Linked DNA regions of Methyloterricola oryzae. The protein of the gene in region 1 interacts with the protein of each later gene in a pairwise test. Links are inferred from orthologs where the notes say so. Each region holds a gene or a part of one and is shown in the gene's direction. Other genes may lie near its edges. The genes, in order: EK23_RS02600 and murG.

Region 1 (3,128 bases):
GGGGCATTGGCCCTAAGATCCGCCCCTTGCTGGAATCCGGCGAGTTCTTGCGCGCCTTCACCGCCAAGGGCCGCTTCGCGCCGGTGATGGCCAAGATGCCGGTCAAGCTGGCCCTGAACCCCCGCGCCCCGCTGCTGGGCGCCTTGCATTACTTCGGCTGAGACCACCTTCCTCGCGGCGGAGTGCGTCAGTCCTTCTTCAACAGGGACGCCAGATCGGCGAAGGGCTTGTGGGAGCCGCCGCCATCCGCCCGCGCGCCCGGCTTTTCGCGCCCGTAGCGGTCCGCGTTGAGGTAGCGGGAGTGCTCCTCGTCGTGGCAGTACAAGCACAATAGCTCCCAGTTGCTGCCGTCCGGCGGGTTGTTGTCATGGTTGTGGTCGCGGTGATGGACCGTGAGTTCGCGCAGGTTCTTGAGGTCGAACACCCGGGCGCAGCGTCCGCAGACCCAGGGATAGAGCTTGAGGGCCTGCTCGCGGTAGCCGCGCTCGCGTTCTTCCGCCGCCTTGCGGGCCTCGGCGACCACGCGGTCCAGTTTGGCTTGATCCGGTGTGGTTTTCTTCGGGGGCATGGCAAACACTCCTGGGCTTGAGCCGGCCGGTTTAAAGCACCGCCTCGAACCCTTCGAAATTGGGGTGGCCGATGTAGACGCCCTTCGCGCCGCCCGCATTGGCGTGGGCCTTGCGAAATGCCTCGGAGTGGGTCCAGGCCTCGAAAGCCTCGCGGGACTCCCAGACCGAATGGGAGGCAAACAGGGAATATTCCTCACTGGCCGGTCCCTGCAGCAGATGGAACTCCTTGAAACCGGGCACCTCGTCCAGATAGGTTTCGCGGTTCTTCCAGATTTCGACGAACTCGGTCTCCTTACCCGGGGTGATCTTGAAGCGGTTCATGGCAATGAACATGGCGTATCTCGTGCGTTGTCGACGGCAGGCGTCAAAGGCCCTAATTAAACCCATGCGGCAGGATTTCACAAGCCCGGCATCGCGCCGAAGGCGCCCGCCGTGCGAAACTTGAGCATTTTCATCGACCGGCCTCCAGCATGCCTTCCAACCCGAAAAAGCCACGACGACCCGCGAAAACCAACGCCAGACCCGCGCCGCGGCGCGAAGCCCCGCAAGCATCCCGGCGCGAGACGCCCACGGAAGCGGACGCCGGCGAGAAACTGGCCAAGATCGCCGGTCTCCCTGCCGTGAGTGCCCTGTTCCGGCACGAACCGCAGCGGATCATGCGGCTGTACTATGAAGAGCGCCTGAAGGCCGCCGTCGGCCCCATCTGCTCCGAACTGGCGCGGCTGCACCGGCCCTACCGGCTGGTAAGCCCCGAGGAACTGGCCAAGGTGGCCGGCACCGTTCTGCATGGCGGTGTGGTGGCGGCGGCGATTCCGCGCCCGGTTTACGATCTGCAGTTCACCGAGGCCGAACGCTGGGCCCAGCGCGCGGAGCCGATCCTGATCCTGGACGGGGTGGGCAATCCCCACAACCTGGGCGCCATCGCCCGCACCCTGGGGTTTTTTGGCATCAAGCACCTGGTGATCTCGGACCACCCGGAACAGGCCGCGCCCTCGGACGCCGCCTACCGCGTGGCCGAAGGCGGGCTGGACCTGATCGATGTGCACCGCCTGCGCCACCTGCCGCGCAGCCTCAAACGCCTGCAGCAACATTACCGCGTGGTGGGCACGGCCCTCACCGAAACAGCCCAGCCCTTGGACGAACTGCCTTTGGATGATCGCCCCCTGGCCCTGGTGCTGGGCAACGAAGAACATGGCCTGCCGCCGCAGACCCTCGCCGTATGCGAAGCGACGGTCATGCTCCAGGGCGCGGGCGAGATCCAGTCCCTCAACGTCTCCGCCACCGCCGCCATCCTGGTCTACGAACTGGCGCGCCGGCGGCCGGCGCCTCAGCAGCCGAAAAAGCGCGCCAGATAGTCGCGGCGAAAATCGAAGATGGCCTCCAGGCGCTGGCGCACGAACAGCGCGTGCACCAGACGTCCCAGCCAGCCCCAGGGCATGACGTAGTACACCCGGTCCTCCATCTCGATGCCGCCGGGTACCGGCTCGAAACGGTGCAGGTGGTGCCAGAAGCGGTAGGGACCGATGCGCTGCTCGTCGACGAATTGCCGCAGCGGAATCACATGCTTGATCTCCGTCACCCAGGTCATCGGGATCCCCGCCACGGCGGCGATGCGATAGGTGATGATCAGCCCCGGATAAATGTCTTCGGGCACCTCGGAGGTAATGCCAAAGCGCAGGAAGGCCGGCGTGATCTGCTCCAGGTTGCGCGGCGTGGAGAAAAACGGCCAGGCTTCCTCGGGCGTAATGGGCAGAAATTGCCGGCGGTGCAGACTGTAGATTTTCATGGATGCCAGTTCTTGGGATCAGTCGGTCCGGCCCGACGGGGAATTCAAGGCCTTCGACCGGCGCAATCCGCCGATGTTCGGCCGGGATTTTTCGTGGCCCCTCCGGGAACGCTCCGATATACTCACGGGTTGATCCGCCAACGCCAGACCGAGAGACACAAAGCCTTGAACGCCACGCCACAGGAGATGCCCCGCCGCCGTCAGGCCCGCACCGCCGGCCCCAGCGGCAACTATTGGTACGCGGTCGAACTGGAGCGCAACCTGAAGCCGGGGGAAGTGAGAAAGGTGCGGTTCTGGAAACAGGATATCGCCCTCTACCGCACCGCCGACGGCAGCCTGCACGCGGTCGAGGATCGCTGCGCCCACCGCCAGCTTGCCTTGTCCAAGGGCTTCGTGGAGGACGGCAACCTGGTCTGCAGCTATCACGGCTGGAAGTTCGACGGCTGCGGGCGCTGCGTGGAAATTTCCCACGAACTGGGCAGCGGCCGCTCGCAGTTGCCCAAGATCCGGCTGCGGCACTACCCGGTGCAAGTGCGCTGGGGCTTCATCTGGCTGTTTCCGGGCGACCCGGAACTGGCCGACAGCGTGAGCCTGCCCCACATCCCGCAGCTGGAATGCGCCGAACCCTGGCCCTTCTTTCCCATCGACGTCACCATCAAGGCACACTTTTCCATGATCGTGGAGAACGTGTGCGACTTCAATCACGAGTATCTGCACCGGCACAAGCGGCCCTTCGTCAAGCCGACGCTGCGCGACTGGAAGCGCGAGGGCGA
Region 2 (3,311 bases), on another replicon or contig:
TTGGCTCCAGCTTGTGCCAGCCTGGACCAGTACAAGGATTATCAGGAACGTGGGCGGATGTTCGCGGAAGCGGTTAGAGGGTTGAAGCCATGAACACACGGGTAGCGGGTCGCGGGCGTGGGCTGGTGCTGCAGTGGGGCCCCAGCCGGTTTTATGTGGACACGGTCCTGCTGTGTGCGGCAATGGGTCTGCTGGTGCTGGGCTTTGTCATGGTGGCCTCGGCGTCCCTGCATCTGGGCGAGAAACTGGCGGAGGACAGCTTCTATTTCCCCAAGCACCAGGTGGTGCACATCGCCATGGGCCTGGCCTCGGCCATCTTCGTCGGCTGCCAGTCCCTGGAGTTCTGGAAGAAGTCCGCTCCGGTGCTGCTGCTGGTGGGGATGGGCCTGCTGGTGCTGGTGCTGATTCCTGGTCTGGGCAAGTCGGTCAACGGCAGTTCCCGCTGGCTCAGCCTGCTGGGCGTGCGCATCCAGGTTTCCGAAATCTTCAAGCTGTTTGCCGTCATCTACATGGCCAGCTTCATCACCCGCCGCCTGAATTTGGTGCGGGAATCCGTGATGGGCATGATCGTGCCCCTGGCCCTGCTGGCGGTGGGTGGGGTGCTGCTGCTGCTGGAGCCTGATTTTGGCGCCACCGCGGTGATCATGGCCACTGCCCTCGGGATGCTGTTCCTGGCCGGGGCGCGTCTGTGGCAATTCGGCATCCTGCTGGGCGCCATGGGCGCTGCCGGGGTCGTGCTCATCTTCACCTCGTCCTACCGACTGAAGCGTGTGCTGAGCTTCATCGACCCTTGGGCTGATCCCCTGAATTCCGGCTTCCAGCTTACCCAGGCGCTCATCGCCTTCGGGCGCGGTGAATGGATGGGCGTGGGTCTGGGCTCCAGCGTGCAGAAGCTGTTTTACCTGCCGGAGGCGCACACCGACTTCCTGTTTTCGGTGATCGGAGAGGAACTGGGCCTGTTCGGTGCCAGCGTGGTGATCTTCCTGTTCGGTGTGGTGGTCTGGCGCGCATTCGTCATCGGCCACCTGGCCGCACGCTCGGACAATCGTTTCGCCGCCTTCCTGGCCTATGGCATCGGCATTTGGTTCGGCTTGCAGGCCTTCATCAACATGGGGGTGAACATGGGCATGCTGCCTACCAAGGGCCTGACCCTGCCGCTCATGAGCTATGGCGGCGGCAGCATGATGGTCATGTGTTCCGCCTTGGCCTTGCTGTTCCGCGTGCGCAGCGAAGTGATCGAATCCCACACCGGCACGCCCCGGACGAGTAGCTCCGCATGGCTGCGCGCATCATGATCCTGGCCGGCGGGACCGGCGGACACATCTATCCGGCCTTGGCCGTGGCCTGCGAACTGCGGGATCAGGGCAATGAGGTGCTCTGGATGGGTTCGGAGGCGGGTATGGAGAACCGCGTGGTGCCCGCGGCGGGTTTTCCCCTGAGGCGGCTCGCGGTCTCCGGGTTTCGTGGCAAGGGCTGGCTGGCCAAGCTGGCGACCCCGTTCCGCCTGATCCGCGCCTGCTTGCAGGCAGGGGGCATCCTGATTGCCGACCGCCCGCAGGTCGTTTTGGGGATGGGCGGGTTCGTGGCGGGGCCAGGCGGCTTCATGGCGCGTCTGTTCGGCATTCCCCTGGTCATCCACGAGCAGAACAGGATTCCGGGTACAACCAACCGAATCTTGGTAAAATGCGCCAACCTGGCTCTGGAGGCCTTTCCCGGCAGTTTCCCGGCCCTGGCCGGCGCGCATTGCGTGGGCAATCCCTTGCGGAGGGAGATTGCCGTAGCCGTGCCTACGAAAAAGCGCCTGGAGGGGAGCGAACTTAAGATTCTGGTCGTGGGCGGCAGCCAGGGTGCGGCAGCTCTGAACCACACCGTTCCCGAGGCCTTGGCACTGGTAGGCCCTGGGGTGCGCGTCTGGCATCAGACGGGGCAAGCCATGTGTCAGGAAGTGGAGGAGCACTACCGGCGGCTGGGAGTCGTCGGTGCCAAGGTGGCCCCTTTCATCGAGGACATGGCCGAGGCCTACCGCTGGGCCGATCTGGCCATTTGCCGCTCCGGCGCCATGACCGTCAGCGAGTTGACCGCGGCCGGCCTTCCAGCCCTGCTCGTTCCATTCCCTTTTGCGATCGATGACCATCAAACCGCCAATGCGCGTTACTTGTCCGAAGCCGGCGCAGCCATTCTGATGCCGCAATCCGAACTGACCGGCGAGCGTCTGGCCGCCGAGATCCAGAGCCTGTTGGCCCAACCGGAACGCCTGGCGGACATGTCGCGGGAGTCCCGGCGGCAGGCGCGCCTGGACGCCGCGAGCGAAGTGGCGAGTTTGTGCCTGAAACAGGTGCGCCCATGAGATTGCCGCAGCCCCTCTCCAGTCAGTACGGCATGGGCCGCATCAAGCGTATCCATTTCGTCGGCATCGGCGGAACCGGGATGAGCGGCATCGCCGAGGTCCTGATCAACCTGGGTTACCAGGTGTCAGGCTCCGACCTGCAGTTGAGCGCCAATGCACGCCGCTTGCAGGAGGCCGGCGCCAAGGTTTTTATCGGTCATCACCCGGAAAACGTGGCGGGCACCGAGGTGGTCGTGATTTCCAGCGCCGTGAGCCGCGACAACCCGGAGGTGGAGACGGCGCGCAAGGCGCGTATTCCGGTGATCTCGCGGGCGGAGATGCTGGCTGAGTTGATGCGCTTCCGCTACGGAATCGCGGTGGCGGGGACCCACGGGAAGACCACCACCACCAGCCTGGCCGCGAGCGTGCTGGCGGAGGCGGGGTTGGACCCCACCTTTGTCATCGGGGGCCGGCTCAACAGCGTGGGCGCCAATGCGCAGTTGGGCAAGGGCGATTATCTGGTCGCGGAGGCGGATGAGAGCGATGCCTCGTTTCTGCACCTGCAGCCCATGATCGCGGTAGTCACCAATATCGACCAGGATCACATGGAGACTTATGGCGGCGATTTCCAGCGGCTGAAGGACACCTTCGTGGAATTCCTCCGCCATGTGCCGTTCTACGGGCTTGCCCTGGTTTGCCTGGACGATCCGGGCGTTCGCGACATTCTGGCCCGCATCGACAAGCCGGTACGTACCTACGGCCTGAGCGAGGATGCCGATATCCGCGCCGTCGATATTGTGCGCAAGGGTCTCAGCAGCCGTTTCTGCGTGTTGCGGCAGGGGGTGCCGGGGCGCCTGGCGATCACCCTGAACCTGCCGGGTCTGCACAACATCCGTAACGCCCTGTCGGTCATCGGTGTGGCCAGCGAACTGGGCGTCTCGGACGAGGTTCTGCAGCGCGCCCTGGCGAACTTCACCGGCATCGG

Evidence for each region.
Region 2: the proteins of EK23_RS02600 (region 1) and murG interact in binary tests that used the Escherichia coli proteins (3 or more experiments, as listed by UniProt). The link is inferred for Methyloterricola oryzae from one-to-one orthologs.

What each region holds. Positions count from the first base shown.
Region 1 is NZ_JYNS01000001.1:594,583-597,710, forward strand. What follows is about bases 166-2,981. They hold EK23_RS02600 (TrmH family RNA methyltransferase), read left to right. Parts: upstream 166-1,039; coding sequence 1,040-1,924; downstream 1,925-2,981. Other genes in these bases: EK23_RS02590 (YajD family HNH nuclease), read right to left, coding at 188-568; hmuQ (heme-degrading protein HmuQ), read right to left, coding at 600-902; EK23_RS02605 (SRPBCC family protein), read right to left, coding at 1,897-2,355; sdmA (4beta-methylsterol monooxygenase), read left to right, coding at 2,521-2,981. Outside these bases: glk (glucokinase), read left to right, coding at 1-161; more of sdmA, read left to right, coding at 2,982-3,128.
Region 2 is NZ_JYNS01000006.1:220,564-223,874, reverse strand. The notes cover bases 313-3,311. They hold murG (undecaprenyldiphospho-muramoylpentapeptide beta-N-acetylglucosaminyltransferase), read left to right. Parts: upstream 313-1,276; coding sequence 1,277-2,347; downstream 2,348-3,311. Other genes in these bases: murC (UDP-N-acetylmuramate--L-alanine ligase), read left to right, coding at 2,344-3,311; ftsW (putative lipid II flippase FtsW), read left to right, coding at 313-1,295. Also shown: murD (UDP-N-acetylmuramoyl-L-alanine--D-glutamate ligase), read left to right, coding at 1-93; more of ftsW, read left to right, coding at 90-312. UniProt on the Escherichia coli protein: Cell wall formation. Catalyzes the transfer of a GlcNAc subunit on undecaprenyl-pyrophosphoryl-MurNAc-pentapeptide (lipid intermediate I) to form undecaprenyl-pyrophosphoryl-MurNAc-(pentapeptide)GlcNAc (lipid intermediate II).